DNA from 3 places in the Fictibacillus arsenicus genome. Region 1 is predicted to be linked to each of the others. Evidence: riboswitches for the same ligand, from Rfam matches in the RefSeq annotation. Region 1 holds a riboswitch; each other region holds the start of a gene.

Evidence for each region. Region 1 has a riboswitch for cobalamin ahead of ABE41_RS13285 (ribonucleoside-diphosphate reductase subunit alpha). Riboswitches for the same ligand answer to the same signal wherever they lie in the genome.
Region 2: linked by a shared signal. The riboswitch ahead of ABE41_RS01710 (acyl-CoA thioesterase) and the one ahead of ABE41_RS13285 (ribonucleoside-diphosphate reductase subunit alpha) in region 1 are both predicted to bind cobalamin.
Region 3: linked by a shared signal. The riboswitch ahead of ABE41_RS16205 (ABC transporter substrate-binding protein) and the one ahead of ABE41_RS13285 (ribonucleoside-diphosphate reductase subunit alpha) in region 1 are both predicted to bind cobalamin.

The regions. Positions count from the first base shown of each region.
Region 1 is NZ_CP016761.1:2,565,652-2,571,504, reverse strand. It holds gene ABE41_RS13300 (sigma-54 interaction domain-containing protein) at 1-1,226, shown strand, start outside; gene ABE41_RS13295 (GntP family permease) at 1,534-2,928, shown strand; gene ABE41_RS13290 (3-hydroxybutyrate dehydrogenase) at 2,956-3,741, shown strand; cobalamin riboswitch at 3,811-4,012, shown strand; gene ABE41_RS13285 (ribonucleoside-diphosphate reductase subunit alpha) at 4,142-5,853, shown strand, end outside.
Region 2 is NZ_CP016761.1:294,757-300,609, forward strand. It holds gene ABE41_RS01695 (alkaline phosphatase D family protein) at 1-553, shown strand, start outside; gene ABE41_RS01700 (metal-dependent hydrolase) at 588-1,616, opposite strand; gene ABE41_RS01705 (MGDG synthase family glycosyltransferase) at 1,629-2,756, opposite strand; cobalamin riboswitch at 2,921-3,099, shown strand; gene ABE41_RS01710 (acyl-CoA thioesterase) at 3,257-3,733, shown strand; gene ABE41_RS01715 (YbaN family protein) at 3,789-4,154, shown strand; gene ABE41_RS01720 (hypothetical protein) at 4,198-4,572, opposite strand; gene ABE41_RS01725 (acyl-CoA thioesterase) at 4,569-5,105, opposite strand; gene cidR (cidABC operon transcriptional activator CidR) at 5,286-5,853, opposite strand, start outside.
Region 3 is NZ_CP016761.1:3,160,821-3,166,673, reverse strand. It holds gene gpmI (2,3-bisphosphoglycerate-independent phosphoglycerate mutase) at 1-604, shown strand, start outside; gene eno (phosphopyruvate hydratase) at 770-2,062, shown strand; cobalamin riboswitch at 2,253-2,447, shown strand; gene ABE41_RS16205 (ABC transporter substrate-binding protein) at 2,634-3,593, shown strand; gene ABE41_RS16200 (FecCD family ABC transporter permease) at 3,556-4,620, shown strand; gene ABE41_RS16195 (heme ABC transporter ATP-binding protein) at 4,617-5,853, shown strand, end outside.

The DNA.
Region 1 (5,853 bases):
ATCCAAGAGAAGTAATAGGTAAGCATGTAACAAATGTGATCGAGAATACAAGGATGCATAAAGCTGTTCTTCAAGGAAAAGTTGAGATCGCTGATTTGCAGTTTATCAGGGGTAATTATATGATTGCAAACCGAATTCCTATTCTTCATGAAGGAAAAGTTATCGGTGCAGTAGGAACAGTAATCTTCAGAGATACAGAACAATGGAAGAAAATGAATTCCCATATTAAAGCGCTTTTGCATGAACTCGATTTTTATAAAAAAGAGTGGCATGAAATAAATGGAGCAACCTATACTCTCAATGATTTTATAGGAATATCCCGTGAGGCTGAAAAAATCAAAGATCGTGTAAAAAACATAGCAAGTGGTGATTTGTCAGTATTAATTCGCGGTGAAAGCGGCACAGGAAAAGAATTGCTGGCACATAGCATACATCAGCTGAGTGAAAGAAGCGCCAAGCCATTTATTAAAATAAATTGCGGTGCAGTACCGGAACATCTATTTGAATCTGAGCTTTTCGGCTATTCTGAAGGCGCCTTTACTGGGGCGAAAAGAGGCGGAAAACCAGGAAAGTTTCAGCTGGCTGACGGCGGTACATTATTTTTAGATGAAATTGGAGATCTTCCTCAAAATATGCAAATTAAACTGCTGCGTGTACTTCAGGAAAAAGAAGTGGAGCCTGTGGGTTCACTAAATTCCCAAAAAGTGAATGTTAGGGTAATTGCAGCAACTAACCGGCCTTTAGAGCAGCTTATAGAAAATAATAAGTTTCGAGAAGACTTGTTTTACAGAATCAATGTTTTACAGATTCAAATACCGCCGCTTCGAGAGAGGAAAGAAGATATATGGCCTTTAGCTGAGAGCTTCATTCGTTCTAATTGCAGGGAGACGGGGAAAAGGATTGTGAAAATTGATGATGATGTTAAAGAAGCTTTTCTTCAATACACTTGGCCAGGAAATACGAGAGAGCTGAAAAATTTTGTAGAGGCCGCTATTCAGCTGACACAAAGTGACCAAATTTCACTTGACGCTTTCCCGGATTTTCTTCGAGAGAAGCTGAAAGTTCATGAAGCTCAAAAATCATTAAAAGATTATGTTCATGAAACGGAGAAAAAAGTAATTTCATCTTATTTAAAAAAGATGGATGGGGACATTAAGGCTGTAGCTAATGCCCTTGGTATCGGAAAAACAAATTTGTACGATAAAATAAAAAAGTATAACATATGAATTAATTCCATATTCCGAAAAAACGGAAATTCATTCCGTTTTTTCGGAATTATTCATTTTATTAACTTTTGCTTGCTTGTATAGAGAAAAAAATGAAAAAACATAGAATGTAAGTATTTATCTATTTTATTTTTCCGATTTTTCGGAAAAATAACAGATGGATCCCTTTAATTTGTTGGTTTGTAATTGGCACAAAACTTGCAATAGTATAGGGGGAAGTATATAAGTGGAAAGGAGATTACTTTTTTAAAAATGTAAGCGCTTTTAAGAAATTGAAATTTTCATTTTAGAAATGGGGGAGAGAAAATTGGACATTATTATTATTTTATTATCATTATTTTTCCTGATGTTTGTAGCTTATCGTGGTTTTAGTGTCATCTTATTCGCACCGATCGCTGCCTTGTTTGCTGTTTTGCTAACAGAACCTGGCCATGTACTTCCGTTTTTCTCAGGTGTATTTATGGAGAAAATGGTTGGCTTTATTAAGTTATACTTTCCGGTCTTCTTGCTGGGAGCAATTTTTGGTAAAGTCGTCGAGATGTCTGGATTTGCAAAATCTATCACTCAGTTTGTGATCAAACTAATCGGACCGTCTCGTGCAATGCTTGCAATTGTACTAGTAGGAGCTATTCTTACTTATGGCGGGGTTTCACTTTTCGTTGTGGCATTTGCACTTTATCCATTTGCTGCCGAATTATTTAAGCTTGCAGATATTCCAAAGAGGCTTATTCCCGGAACAATTGCACTTGGTGCCTTTACATTTACGATGGATGCTTTTCCAGGAAGTCCGCAGATACAAAATATTATTCCGACATCATTCTTCGGAACAACCACGTGGGCTGCACCTTGGTTAGGATTTATCGGAGGTTTGTTCGTTTTTGTTCTTGGGATGGTTTACTTAGAATGGAGAAGAAGACAGGCAGCAGCTAAAGGTGAAGGGTATGGTACAGGCCATAGCAACGAACCTGAGAAACTCGAATCTGAGGAGCTTCCAAATGCTTTTATCGCGATCTTGCCCCTTATTTTAGTAGGTGTTTTTAATAAATGGTTTACGGTTCTTATACCAAAATATTATGGAAAGACATTTGATTTCTCAGCAATTGGTATGAAAAATGTACCGGAGATCCAAATTCCAACACTTGCAGCTGTATGGGCTGTTGAAGGAGCTCTAGTTATTGGGATTATCACAGTACTGCTGTTTTCTTTTAAAAGAATCAAGAACAACTTTAACAAAGGAATCAATTTATCCATCGGCGGTGCACTGCTTGCTACTCTAAACACTGCGTCAGAATATGGATTTGGCGGTGTTATCGCAGCACTCCCAGGTTTTACAGCTGTAAATAATGCTATGTCAAATACGATTAAAGACCCATTAGTAAACGAAGCTGTTACAACCACTACGCTAGCGGGTATTACAGGTTCAGCTTCAGGCGGTATGAGTATTGCACTGGCAACGATGAGTGAAACCTATGTCGAACAAGCAAACAAGCTTGGAATCGATACAGAAGTTCTTCACCGTGTTGCATCTATGGCGAGTGGCGGCATGGATACTTTGCCTCACAACGGTGCTGTAATTACCCTTTTAGCGGTAACAGGTCTCACTCATAAGCAGGCGTATATCGATATCTTTGCAATGACCCTTATTAAAACAGCAGCTGTTTTTGTTATTATAGGATTATATTACATGTTCGGGATCGTATAAGTCATTTAAGTTAAGGAGCGGATATCTGTGGAGTCGTTCGTAAAAGAAAAAGTTGTTTTTATTACAGGGGCAGCAAGCGGAATCGGTCTTGAGTTAGCTAAATCATTTGCTCAGAACGGGGCAATAGTTGTAATAAGTGATCTGAATGGTGATAAAGCAAAGAATGCTGCGGATGAACTTAACAATAAAGGATATAATTGTTTAGGATTAGGCTGCAATGTAACAGATGAAGACGATTTGAGGGGTGCACTCGATGAAACACTTCAGCACTATAATCGGATTGATGTATTGATCAATAATGCTGGACTGCAATTTGTATCACCGCTAGAAGAGTTTCCAACTGAAAAATTTCAGCAGTTGATAAGTGTAATGCTTACTGCTCCATTTATGGCAACGAAGCACGTGTTCCCAATCATGAAAAAACAAGGGTTCGGACGTATTATCAATATGGCGTCTATTAATGGACTAGTAGGATTCGCCGGAAAAGCAGCTTACAACAGTGCTAAACACGGCGTTATCGGTTTAACGAAAGTAGCCGCTTTAGAAGGAGCAGAATATGGCATAACGGTAAATGCTGTTTGTCCTGGTTATGTAGATACTCCACTTGTTAGAGGTCAGCTTCAAGACCTTGCAAAAACACGTAAAGTGGAACTTGAAAAAGTTTTAGAAGAAGTCATCTATCCTTTAGTTCCTCAGAAACGCTTATTAGATGTGCAGGAAATTGCTGATTATACGATTTTTCTCTCAAGTGAAAAAGCAAAAGGTGTTACTGGCCAAGCGATTGTAATTGATGGAGGTTATGTGGCACAATAATAGGAGTCTTTGAAAATACTTTTTCATTGACAATTACTATATTTGGTGTCAAAGTAAATGATACAAACCTATATATGGAGATTTCAGGTGCCGGTGATTGTCCGGCTTAAAAGGGAATTCGGTGAAATGCCGAAGCTGTCCCCGCAACTGTAATTGTGGACGAAATGGAACTGCCACTGTACAGATTAGCTATGAAAATGGCTGCTGTATGGGAAGGCCCAAAGTAGGATGAAGCATAAGCCAGTAGACCTGCCTGAATCTCTTGTTTTCTTTTCCTCGGGGATTGGGAGAAAGAACGGTATTTAACTCAAGCTATAGTCTTGTAAGTTTTCTATACGTTCCTTACCCCTCTTCCTGATGAAGAGGGGTTTTTTATATTTTACTAAGGAGTGGACCGTAAATGGAAAATACAGTAGCGAAATCGTCTCTCGGGGAATGGCTGCGGGATTGTGTTGCATCATTTCCTGAACTTCAGGGAGAACTGTTTTTGAAAAGAGCTGAAGACTTAGAATTAAAAAATAACAATCGTTCTGCGGTATTCAGGCAGTTAATCATGGAGGCTTTAAATTGTTTAAGTATGGAAGAACCACAATGGACATTTGTAGCAGCACGCCTCTATTTAAAGCAGCTGTATGAAGAAGTGCAATTAAATAAAGGAGCTGGTGAGAAACCACCATATTCTAATTTATACGGGCTTATTGAGCATTTAGTAGACCTGGAAATCTATGATGCTACGATTCTCTCTTCTTATAGTGCTCAAGAAATTAAAGAAGCAGAGAAGTGGATTGAACCTGAAAAAGATGAACTTTTTACATATATCGGGTTAAAGACTCTAGCTGACAGATATCTCGCTAAAGGATTTAACCATGAGTTATATGAACTGCCGCAAGAACGCTGGATGGTGATTGCTCTTTTCTTAATGAAAGATGAGGATCGTAAACATCGGATGGAGCTTGTAAAAGAAGCATATTGGGCACTTTCAAATCAGTACATGACTGTCGCTACTCCAACTTTAGCGAATGCAGGTAAGAGCTATGGACAGCTTAGTTCTTGTTTCATTGATACAATCGACGATAGTCTTCGCGGTATTTTTGATTCAAATACTGATGCGGCGACTGTATCAAAAGGAGGAGGAGGACTTGGAATTTACCTCGGCAAAATCCGTTCAAGAGGTTCTGATATAAGAGGATTTAAAGGCAATTCTTCCGGAGTTATACCATGGATGAAACAATTGAACAATACAGCCGTTTCCGTAGATCAGCTTGGACAGAGGCAAGGGGCAATTGCAGTTTATCTGGATGTGTGGCATAAAGATATATTGGAATTTTTAGATGCAAAATTAAACAATGGCGATGAAAGAATGAGGACCCATGATCTTTTTACAGGGGTCTGTATTCCGGATTTATTTATGGAAAAAGTAGAAAAGCGTGATGACTGGTATTTATTTGATCCGCATGAAGTGAGACGCTTCAAAGGCTATTCGCTGGAGGATTCATATGATGAGCAAAAAGGAAACGGCAGTTTCAGGGAAAAATATACAGAGTGCTTAATCGATGAAAGAATATCAAAAAAATGTATTCCTGCGATAGAAGTAATGAAAAGAATAATGAAGTCTCAGCTTGAAACAGGCACACCATTTATGTTTTATCGAGATACTGTTAATAGACTTAATCCTAATCCGCATCAAGGTATGGTTTATGCATCTAATCTATGTACCGAAATTATGCAGAACATGTCTGCAACCACAGTTCAATCAGAAGAAACTGAAGATGGAGAGATCATCATTCGAAAAACTCCAGGAGACTTTGTTGTCTGTAACCTATCATCTCTCTCGTTGGCAAAAGTAGTTGGAGATAATGTGTTGAAAAGAGTGATTGATATTCAAGTCAGAATGCTCGATAACGTAATTGATCTTAACTCCATAGATGTTCCGCAGGCAGTTCTTACGAATAAAAAATATAGAGCAATAGGTGTCGGAACGTTTGGCTGGCATCATCTTCTTGCAAAAGAGGGGATCAAATGGGAAAGTGAAGAAGCCGTCACTTTTGCAGACAAACTTTATGAAAAGATTAATTATTACGTCATAAGTGCGAGCAGTGATTTGGCGAAAGC
Region 2 (5,853 bases), 1.8 Mb from region 1:
AGCAGAAAGGCTTCGTGTAGAAGTGGATGCTGGAGAAACGGCCGTATATGGTCCGCCGCGGGACATTCAAGTGGTATCAGCATTATCAGGTGAAAATGTTCAGCTTGCTTTAGACGGCGGAAGCAGCACAACGCCAATTTTTCCGACATACAAGAGATTGGTTCCTGAAGATACATGGGAAGTTTCAAACGGATACGGATGGGTTGGTACAGCACCATTTGCTAGAGATAGAGGTAATGCTGATGCATTGCAACGTGATTTAATAGCATCACGAGAAGAGCTTACTATTTTTAGAGTAAACGTACCTGCTGGAATCCACAAAGTTTACTTCCTGACTGGTGATTCCGTTTATGGATCTGCAAACACCATCATACGATCAGACAACAAACTATTAGCCGAGGCTGGCTATGCTTTGGATCCAGGTCAATTTAAATGGCTTAGCTTTGAATTGGATGGAGGAAGTACAGGAAAGGAAATTGATCTTGAAATATCTAGCGAACTAGGTGATGGGGCATGGCGCTTGGTAGCGTTTGTAATGAAGGGACTGAAATAAAGAGGAAGATCATTTAATAGAACGCAGAAAAAACTCAAGCTGAAACATGCTTGAGTTTTTTTGTAGATTGCTCATTTTCTGTTGTGCAGTTTCTTTCTAATTCCCGTAACACTTTCTTATAGTTTTTTAACGAATAGATCTTATCTATATAAGTACTTTTGAACTTATAATCGTAAGTTATATACATAATGGCATGGTAGGGAAAGTAGGTTTTGCTTTCTCGAAACCGCAGGTCCCTCCACATAACAAAGAAACCGCTTTTTGTCTTTTTTACAAAAGGGTATGCAAACTCTGTAGAGGAAAGAAAATCTGAAACCTTTTGTTCTTTTTTACTTTTCTCAATTAAGCCAGGGTTGTCGATTTGTTTAGGAAATTTGTGTTCAATTTTAATCCTTCTTGCCGTATAAGTACCAAATATAAATTGATCTTCATTATCGATTAAAAAGTCCCACGTTAGCAAATCTGGTCTTGGTATTAGCTTGATTCGGATGGCTTCCGAAAAGTATAACCCCAAATGTTTTTTGATTCGTCTAGCATAAAAAGTCCGATATACAATGTGCAAAAGTATAATCAAATAAATAAAAGCGAAAATAATTCCGGGTTCAAAGAAAGGGATTAATGCAAAGCCGATTGCATGCAATCCTAATATAAACAGGTCGACTAATGGAATGGAGTCAAAGGAGATCCACTTGGATGAGATAGGTCTTGCAGCTTGTGTCCCATATACATTAAAAAGATCAAATACCACATGAAGAATTACAGCAAGAAACGTCCACATAAATAGATGCAGGAATGAGGAATCATCGAAAAAAGGATGAATGATCCCCGAAACGGCAAGCCCCCATAGTGGCAATGCAGGTAAAGAGTGTGACCATGCGCGGTGATTTCGGAAGTAGCTCCCTTTTCCTCTAAGCTTATATACACAGTCTGCATCTGGTGCGTTTGATCCGATAACAGTTCCTAAGATAACGGCTTGAGACAATGAACTTCCTGTCACAACGGGATCCATTTGAGCAAGAGCGCCTAATCCTAACCCAATGACAATATGCGAAGTAGTATCCATTTTGATTCCTCCTTAGGGTAATAGTAACGATTGCTCTTCGGATTGGCTGATTGCATAATCTGTAATCACTTTTGCAGAGTAGTTTTTGTGAATATGCCGAAGTTGCTCTCTCATATTTTTCATAAGTTGCTCATTATCAAAAAGCTCCTGAACACTTTCAGCAATTTCACTGGCGGTATGAGTTATTATCGCGGCACCTTGCTGGCTGAAATATCGAGCATTCTCAGCTTCTTGGCCCGGTACTGGCTTGTAAAAAACTAAAGGAAGCTGCAAGGCTGCTGCCTCTGTGATCGTAATGCCTCCGGGTTTTGTAATGAGACAATGAGAAATCCGAAAAATTTCATGGATCTCATCAACATATCCGAATAACCGAAAAGACCTTGGATACTGAATGGCAACTGGCAAAAGTTTTTCATAAAGTGCTCTGTTTTTACCGCAAACAACAATGATTTGAAATGAAGGGTTCTTTAGCAAGAGCTGTGCCAGATCCTTTACATTTTTCAATACACATTGTGCACCAGCTAGTATCGTCACAACTCTGTTACTTGGAGTTATTTGATATTTTTTAAATATCGATTGTTTATCTGCTGTAGAATAAAATTCAGAACCGATTGGGATACCGCTTACGGTAACTCGTTTTTCATTAACGTTATGTTTTTTCAACCCATACTTTACAATGTCAGCTGCTACAAAATATTGGACTACTAATGGGTTAATCCAAAATGGATGTGCGCAATAGTCCGTGATTACGGTATATGTCGGTATGGAGTATCTTTCTTTTTTTATCAAAAATGGTGCTGAATTAAGAGGGAAAGTAGAAATAATAAACTGAGGACGGTGTATTGTAATAAGTTCTTGCAGCCTTTTTCGGCCTAGATAACGGGAAAACTGGGCAATTCCTTTAGTGTTTAATTTATTCGTTCCGTAATACCACCATTTATAGAATGAGGCACCATACGAAAAGCTTTTAAGGAATATAGATTGAGTAATTTGAGACATAAGTGGATATGATTCACCAAATAAATCAGATATGATTGGCTCATATCCATTGTTACGCAGTTCAGTTGCTAAAGCATTTGCTGCCTGGATATGACCGCTTCCGTAACGTGCTGTTAGAATCAAAGCTGTTGGACGCTTCATAAAAATAACCTCCTCAAGTCTTTTTTTCAGCATATCACGGGAATTTAAAGCCAATATGAAGGTACAACCCTTATTTGTTAAGGATTTGATAAGAATTATTGAGGATATAAATTCGCTGTAGTTGTCACTGATCTAACAGCAACCTATAATAAAATAGAAGTTCATATTCATCCGGTAATCATGGTGTCTGTTATAGACTTAATAGGGAATCTGGTGAGAATCCAGAGCTGTACCCGCAACTGTATGTGCTGACGAAATAAGCAAAACCACTGTCTAAAGATGGGAAGGGCTTAGAGTAGAGTAAAGCCTGAGTCAGGAGACCTGCCATGTTTATAGTGTTGATCTTCTTCGGGAGTTGGGAAGATAGGACGAGGATATTTTAATAGATTGTTTCTATTAGGTATTCAATCCTGCCCATCCTTTGTGATGGGTATTTATTTTGTCGTTCCAATTCCCGCCACTAAAAACAGGAGCATGAGAGCTCGGGAAAGAGGAATAGTATGGTACAGCAATTATCATCAAATGTCTCAAGAACGATTCAAACGAAACTTGTTTTGCCTCCGGATACAAATCATATGGGAACGATCTTTGGAGGAACGGTATTATCATATATCGATGAAATCGCCGCGATCTCTGCAATGAAACACAGCGGAAAGGTTGTCGTTACGGCTTCCATTGATAATGTGAATTTTTTATCCTCTGCAAAAGTTGGGGATATTTTAATCCTTGAAGGGTTTGTCATTTCAACAGGCAGGACCTCAATGGAAGTGTACGTGAAAGTTGAGTGCCAAAACTTAGAGACGGGGAACAGAACATTAAACACGACATCTATTCTTACGATGGTTGCGAATGATAAAGATGGAAAACCAACTCCTGTACCTAGTGTTATTCCGGAAACAGAAGAGGAAATATCATTTTTTGAAAATGCCCCGTTGAGAAAAGAAAGGCGCCTGCTATATAAAAACGTGAATCAATAGCCATACATGAATAAAGAAGGTAAGATAGTTAGAGATGAAAGGAGTGAGAATCTCAGTGAAAATCAAGAATATGCTTTATGTGTCCCTGGGATTCTTATTTCTTGGTTTAGGAATTGTAGGTATCATTTTGCCGCTTATCCCGACAACACCTTTACTTCTTCTAGCATCTTATTTCTTTGTAAAAGGTTCTAAAAAGTTTGAACGATGGTTCAAAGGAACATCGATATACAAAAATCATTTAGAAGAATTCATAAAAGAAAAATCCATGACGAGAAAAAAGAAAATCACGATTAATCTGTTTGCAGATGCCATGATAGCGGTGGCTTTTATAATGGCGGATAGTACGATTGTGAGGGTAGTGCTGCTGCTTATTGTTGCGTACAAATACTATTATTTTATTACCAAAATTAAGACCATATAAAAAAACCTGAGTGCGATAAATTTGTACTCAGGTTTTCTTATGTTTATTGAATAATTGCTGAGCTGCCTGCTAACGATTCAGGTGCTTTTCCTAGAGCAAGCTGGCTAAGTCTAGAATAACCAGTATGTTTATATTCTAAGAAGACTTTTCTTAACTCTTCAATATCCTTGTCGCTTGTTAATCTTTGCATTTCTTTTTTATACAATCGAATAACAGACCCAATAACAAATTGAGGTTTGGCGTTTCCCGGTTCCTCATTCATAATTAAGCATCCCATGTACTGATATTTTAGCTGCATAGCACGGGTAAGGTTAATAACATCGATTAGCTTTTCGAAAAGTTCAGGATAGGATTGCTCTAATTTATTGAGTGCAGCTTGTGCCGATTTTAGTTCGTTTTGACTGCATAAAGTGATCATGCGTATACCTCCTCTTTTAGATCCCAAGGTTTATCCAGAGAGATGACAGCTGCTAATTCTTTACTTTTCATACGTCTCAGCTTTCGGACTTCTGCTCTTTCTTTAGCTGTATCATATAAGAACTTCTCTTCTTCTGTCTCAGGAATCACCTGCGGAACATCAACGGGCTTTTTATCTTCACCTAAAGCTACAAAAGTTAAGAAGGCTGTTGCTGCTATTCTTCGTTCACCTGTTATCATGTCTTCAGCAATCACTTTGCAAAAGATCTCCATAGAGCTTTTCCCGGTATATGAAACAAACGATTCTATACAGACAGAGTCTGTTTGGTGGATTGGGTGTAAAAAGTCGATTGAATCGGTTGAAGCTGTTACACATTCTTTTACTCGAGCGTGTCTGCGTGCAGATAAGGTTGCATTGTTATCAAGCTTTCTCATCAAGACGCCGCCGAATAACGTATTATAATTATTTAAATCCAGGGACATAACCTGGTCAGTATTAATGATGCGGCTTTCTCGCGCTTTCTTTTTATTCATATGAATCAGTCCTTCCCGAATGGAAATTTCCATTTACAAGGTAAGTGTACGCCGTAATTAACATGGTGTAAAATGGTTATTTTTCATTTAGAGCATAGCCTTTATCTATGTAAATGCTTACAGCTATGCCATGACTGCATAAAAAAAGATGATTCTTTGTGGAATCATCTTGGATATAGATTAAAGCTGTTCTTTTGCAAAGCGCAGCCATTCTTTTGCTGCAAAAGATAAATATTGATCTTTTCCCCATATAAGCGCGAGTTCCCAACCGATTGATGGGTTCACAACTTTGATGGTTTTCACTTTTGTCGTAAGATGCCGGCAAATACTTTCAGGCAATAAAGAAACTCCTAGTTTACAGGCGACCATTTCTTCGATGAACGACCATTGTGAGCTTTCGGAGATAACATGTGGATTGAAGCCTGCGTGGTTACAAGAAGAAATGATGCGATCATGCAAAACAAAATCCTTATTGAACAGTATAAAAGACTCACTGCTGAGATCAGATAGGTTAACCTCTTCATGCGTGGCAATGGGGTGATCGGGATGGATGATAAGCTGCAAATCTTCTTTCATAAAAGAAAAGTACTGAAAAATATCGTGGTTTGTTGGGAGTACAACAACCCCAATATCTAAGTTGTGATTGGCTACTTCTTCTTCGATTTTCTTTGATCCATCTTCCATTAATTCAAACGTTATAGCTGGATATTTCTCATGAAAACTTCCAACCAGCTTTGGAAAGAGCCGA
Region 3 (5,853 bases), 600 kb from region 1:
GACCAACTTGGACAATACGCTCGGAGAGGTTTTATCACAGCAAAACTTCAAACAGCTTCGTATTGCCGAAACTGAAAAATATCCGCATGTAACGTTCTTCTTCAGTGGAGGACGTGAAGCTGAGTTTCCTGGTGAAACGCGCATCTTGATCGACTCGCCAAAAGTAGCGACGTATGACTTAAAGCCTGAAATGAGTGCTTATGAAGTTACGGATGCGCTTTTAGTAGAGATCGAAGCGGATAAGCATGACGCAATCATCTTAAACTTTGCCAACCCTGATATGGTAGGTCACTCTGGAATGCTTGAACCTACGATTAAAGCGGTTGAAACAGTTGATGAATGTTTAGGAAAAGTAGTAGATGCGATTATTGCAAAAGGTGGAGCAGCAATCATTACAGCTGACCATGGTAACGCCGATGAGGTTATTACGATGGAAGGCAACCCGATGACAGCTCACACCACAAATCCTGTACCGGTAATTGTTACCCAAGAGGGAGTAGACCTTCGCCAGGACGGAATCTTGGCCGACCTTGCACCAACGGTTCTAGCTCTTTTAGGAGGCAATCAGCCGAAAGAAATGACAGGTAAAACGTTAATTAAATAGGGGAGCTTAGGTGCATAACGCTGCAAAAGGCCCTTGTACGAATTGTAGAAGTAGTTGATTTCCGCTCCAATCAACTTGTCTTAGAAGCATACTCATGTTTAAAAGCAAGAATCTTTTTGTAATGAGCCTTTACATTAAACTTTTTTATTAAAAGGAGAGAATTTTATGTCAACGATTATTGAAATTTATGCTCGCGAAGTCCTTGACTCTCGTGGTAATCCAACAGTTGAAGTAGAAGTTTACACTGAATCAGGCGCTTTCGGACGCGCAATCGTTCCATCTGGTGCTTCTACTGGTGAATATGAAGCAGTTGAGCTTCGTGATGGCGATAAAGAGCGTTACCTTGGAAAAGGTGTTATGAACGCAGTAAACAACGTAAACGAAAACATCGCTCCTGAGCTAATCGGCTTTGATGTATTAGACCAAGTTGGAATCGACCAAACGTTGATCGAGCTTGATGGTACTGAAAACAAAGGCAAGTTGGGTGCCAACGCAATCCTTGGTGTTTCCATGGCTGTTGCCCACGCTGCTGCTGATTTCTTAAACGTACCTCTTTACATGTACCTTGGAGGATTCAACTCTAAGACTCTTCCAGTACCTATGATGAACATCCTTAACGGTGGAGAGCACGCTGACAATAACGTTGATATTCAAGAATTTATGGTAATGCCTGTTGGTGCTGAAAGCTTCCCTGAAGCACTTCGCATGGGAACTGAAATCTTCCACAGCTTAAAAGCCGTTCTTAAAGAAAAAGGCTTAAACACAGCTGTAGGTGATGAAGGCGGATTCGCTCCTAACCTTAGTTCAAACGAAGAAGCTCTTCAAACAATCATGGAAGCAATCGAAAAAGCTGGCTACAAGCCAGGTGAAGAAGTACGCCTTGCTATGGACGTTGCTGCTTCTGAATTGTTCAAGAAAGAAGACGGCAAATACCACCTTTCTGGTGAAGGTGTTGTTAAATCATCTGAAGAGATGGTTGCATTCTACGAAGAGCTTGTTAACAAGTATCCGATCGTTTCAATCGAAGACGGACTCGATGAAAACGACTGGGAGGGCTTTAAGCTATTAACAGAGCGCATCGGTGACCGCGTTCAGCTAGTGGGAGACGACTTGTTCGTTACAAACACAACAAAGCTTTCTGAAGGTATCGAAAAAGGAATCGGTAACTCAATCCTTATCAAAGTTAACCAAATTGGTACGCTGACTGAAACATTTGACGCGATCGAAATGGCTAAGCGTGCAGGCTACACAGCTGTAATCTCTCACCGTTCAGGTGAGTCTGAAGACAGCACAATCGCTGACATCGCAGTTGCGACAAACGCTGGACAAATCAAGACTGGTGCTCCTTCACGTACAGACCGTGTTGCGAAGTACAACCAGCTTCTTCGCATCGAAGACGAGCTAGGCAACCTTGCAGTTTACCCAGGAATGAACGCATTCTACAACCTAAAGAAGTAAGTAGTACAAAAGTAGGGGTCTGACCCCATACAAAGACAAAACGCCATTTTGTCTTTGTGGAAAAAACACCTCCGAGTTCCTCAGAAACTCGGAGGTGTTTTTATGTGGATTTAAAAAGGTCAGTCCTCCAACTACAACGAACTTTTTGTAATATGCTTTTCTTTTACATGGATATTTGTATAATTAGAACTAGCTGAATAAGAATTAAGGTCGTTTTATGTTTGGCATAAAACGTTAAAAGGGAAGTTGGTGTAAATCCAACACGGTCCCGCCACTGTAATCGGTAGAGCTGTTCATTCGCCCACTGTTCGATATAAGAATGGGAAGGGGAACTACGCTTGTTTGATCCGTGAGTCAGGAAACCTGCCTTAATCGATTGTGCGTACCTTCGAGGAAAAGGGAAAGCAATAGGTAGACGTTAACGTATTTTGTTTACTTTATTGTATTTTGCTCTCCGAAGGGAGGGCTTTTTTTATTTTCAAAAATCCCCCTTTCAAACAGTATTTAGAAGCAGTACCGATCGATTTGTTTAGCTGGTTAATTATACGAGAGACTAGGGGAGAGATGAAAGATGAAAAGATTGCTTACAATATGGTTTACGCTGATGCTCGTCATTGGTGTAATAGCAGGGTGTTCTGCTGAAAAAACATCAACTTCAGAAAAAGCTTCTGAAAACTCAAATGTACATACTGAGTTTCCTGTTTCGATAACAGACGATACAGGAGAAAAAATAACAATAGAAAAAAAGCCGGACCGTATCGTATCCTTGGTTCCAAGTAATACGGAGATTGCTTTTGCTCTTGGGTTAGAAAACGAAATCGTAGGGGTTTCTGATTTTGATAATTACCCTGAAGCAGCCCTGAAGAAAGAAAAAATCGGGGATATGGAGTTTAATGTTGAGAAGATTATAGGTTTAAAGCCAGACATTGTCCTTGCACATGCTTCAGGTGGTGAAAGTGCAAAGCCAGGGTTAACACAGCTTAAAGATGCAGGAATTACCGTTCTTGTCGTAAAAGATGCAACTAATTTTGAAGACACTTATGCAACCATCGAGATGATCGCAAAAGCTACAGGTACGGAAAAAGAAGGACAAAAGATCATTCAGTCCATGAAAGCTGATTTAAAAGAGATTAAAGATCGAGCTAAACATGTAAAAGAAAAGAAAAAAGTATGGGTAGAGGTTTCTCCAGAGCCTGAGATCTTTACGACTGGAAAAGGAACGTTTATTGATGAGATGTTAAATGCTATTCACGCAACCAATGCAGCTGGTGATCAGCAAGGCTGGGTAAAAGTAACAGAAGAAGAAGCGATAAACTACAATCCAGAGGTAGTGATTACAACATACGGTTATTATGTTGAAAACGCAAAAGAACAAGTGATGAAAAGAAGTGCATGGAAAGATGTTTCTGCGGTAAAAAATGAGCAAGTGTTTGATGTTCATTCTGATAAAGTAACAAGACCTGGTCCTCGCTTGATCGAAGGGGTGAAGGAGCTTGCCGAAGCTATCTATCCAGATGTATTCACCGAATAAATTATTCTGGTCTTACCTAGGTGTCATCATTATTTTATTCTTTACCATCGGACTTGGGGTATCGGCAGGAAGTGTGCCAATTCCCCTGGCTCATGTTTTTCAAATTGTTTGTTCAGAAATTTTTCATACGAAGCTGCCTGCTGGCATTGAAGCTTCAACAATAAATATAGTCATGCAAATTCGATTTCCAAGAGTACTATTAGCTACAATGGTCGGCTGTTCCCTGGCTTTGGCAGGAACTGCATTTCAGGGACTCTTAAAAAATCCGCTCGCTGACCCATACACACTCGGGGTTTCGTCTGGTTCAGCACTTGGGGCAGTCTGTGTTTTGTTTTTCAGCTTCCAGCTGCCTTTTCTGCAAGATTTCACACTACCAGTGGTCAGTGTGCTTGGCGGCTTCGTTGCATTAATTGGAGTGCTGGGCCTTGCCCGAATTGTCCAACGGGAAATGTCGATTGAAACGATCATCCTTGCCGGCATTTTATCGAGTTCATTCCTTGGTGCGCTAGTTTCCTTATTAATCGCGCTGACGGGTGAAGAGCTTCGGCAGATCATCGGCTGGCTATTAGGAAGTGTCTCGATGAGGGGCTGGCCGTACGTTCAACTCGTCACCCCATTCCTGATAATTGGCTTTATTATACTAATGTTTAACAGCAGGGAATTAAATGCGATGTCCTTCAGCAGGGAAGATGCTAGATCTACTGGTGTTAATGTAAAGGGGCACACGAAATGGATTTTACTGGCTGCTTCGATACTGACTGGATCCGCGGTAGCGGTTTCTGGAACGATTGGATTTGTAGGGCTCGTTATCCCACACATAGCCAGAAAACTTTGGGGCACTGACCATCGTCATTTATTGCCATTATCTATGGTGCTTGGAGGTATCTTCCTCGTATTGATTGATGTTATCGCACGAACGATTATTTCGCCGACAGAACTGCCGATCGGTGTTTTGACAGCCATTATAGGCAGTCCTGTGTTTGCTATAATTTTTATTTCTTATCGAAAAAAGAGGGTGGGTTCATGATTCACGTTGATCAAGTATCTGGAGGATATGACGGTAAGACGGTACTTAAAGAGATTTCGCTCTCAGTTGAAAGAGGGCAATTGACAGGAATCATCGGTCCAAACGGAAGCGGCAAAACAACCCTTATGAAGATGCTGAGCGGTGTAATGAAACCTTTAAAAGGAACGGTATATATCAATCATCGAAACATCAGTTCTTACTCTTCAAAAGAATTGGCAAGAACGATTGCCGTTTTGCCTCAGAATGGAGATAATTCTTTTGATTTTACTGTTCGTGAAGTTGTCGGTTTAGGCAGGTATCCATACTACAAAGGCTGGTTAAAGCAGTCAGACAAACATGACGAAGAGATGATCGACAAAGCCATGGAACTTACAGATGTTAAACAGTTTGCTTCTTTTCGTTTACAAGAGTTAAGTGGCGGCGAGCGTCAACGGGTGTTCTTGGCAAAAGCCTTAGCCCAGGATCCGGAGATATTGTTGCTCGACGAACCAACGAATCATTTGGATTTGTCTAACCAGATAAAGCTTATGGATCTGCTGAAAATGTGGAATCGATCCAGAGAACTAACAGTGGTTGCCATACTCCATGATTTAAATCTTGCAAGTCTGTACTGTGATAACATCTACATGCTTAATAAAGGAACGATTCGAGCAGAAGGTATACCGGGTAAGGTAATGGATTCAGTTACTTTACAGGACGTGTATGAAGCCAATCTTTTGAGGCATGAACATCCAGAGTTTCCGAAGCCTTTGATTTCCCTTAATCCTCTTGAATCAGAGAAGGTTAATAGTTTTAATGATTTACAGATTTCTCAACAAAATGATAGGCTAGTGGTTTCATCTAGCTATCCATTTAAAACGCTTTCTTCAACAGATAGTTTTAAATGGGCAGATACGTTTATATTTGAAGAGGAACATGTTCAAAAGTTCGCTCTACAAGATCAGACTTTAAGATTTAAGATTGAAAACGTAAATCATACGGCTATTAGCTCCAGCTCTGAATCATTCGGAGAAATTTATGTAGTAGCAAGTATGGGAACAACGAATGAGCCCTTCACGATAGCGGTGTTTCTACAGGCAACTCTTACAGAGGCTTCCTATTTGCAAATTATGCTTGCTATTAATGAAGCCATCCATACTCCAACACTTTTAAAATCTGACTTGCGTTCAAATATTTGTATCGCTTCTACCCAAACAGGTGAAAAAATTCTTTCTGCTGCAAGGAATACGAATT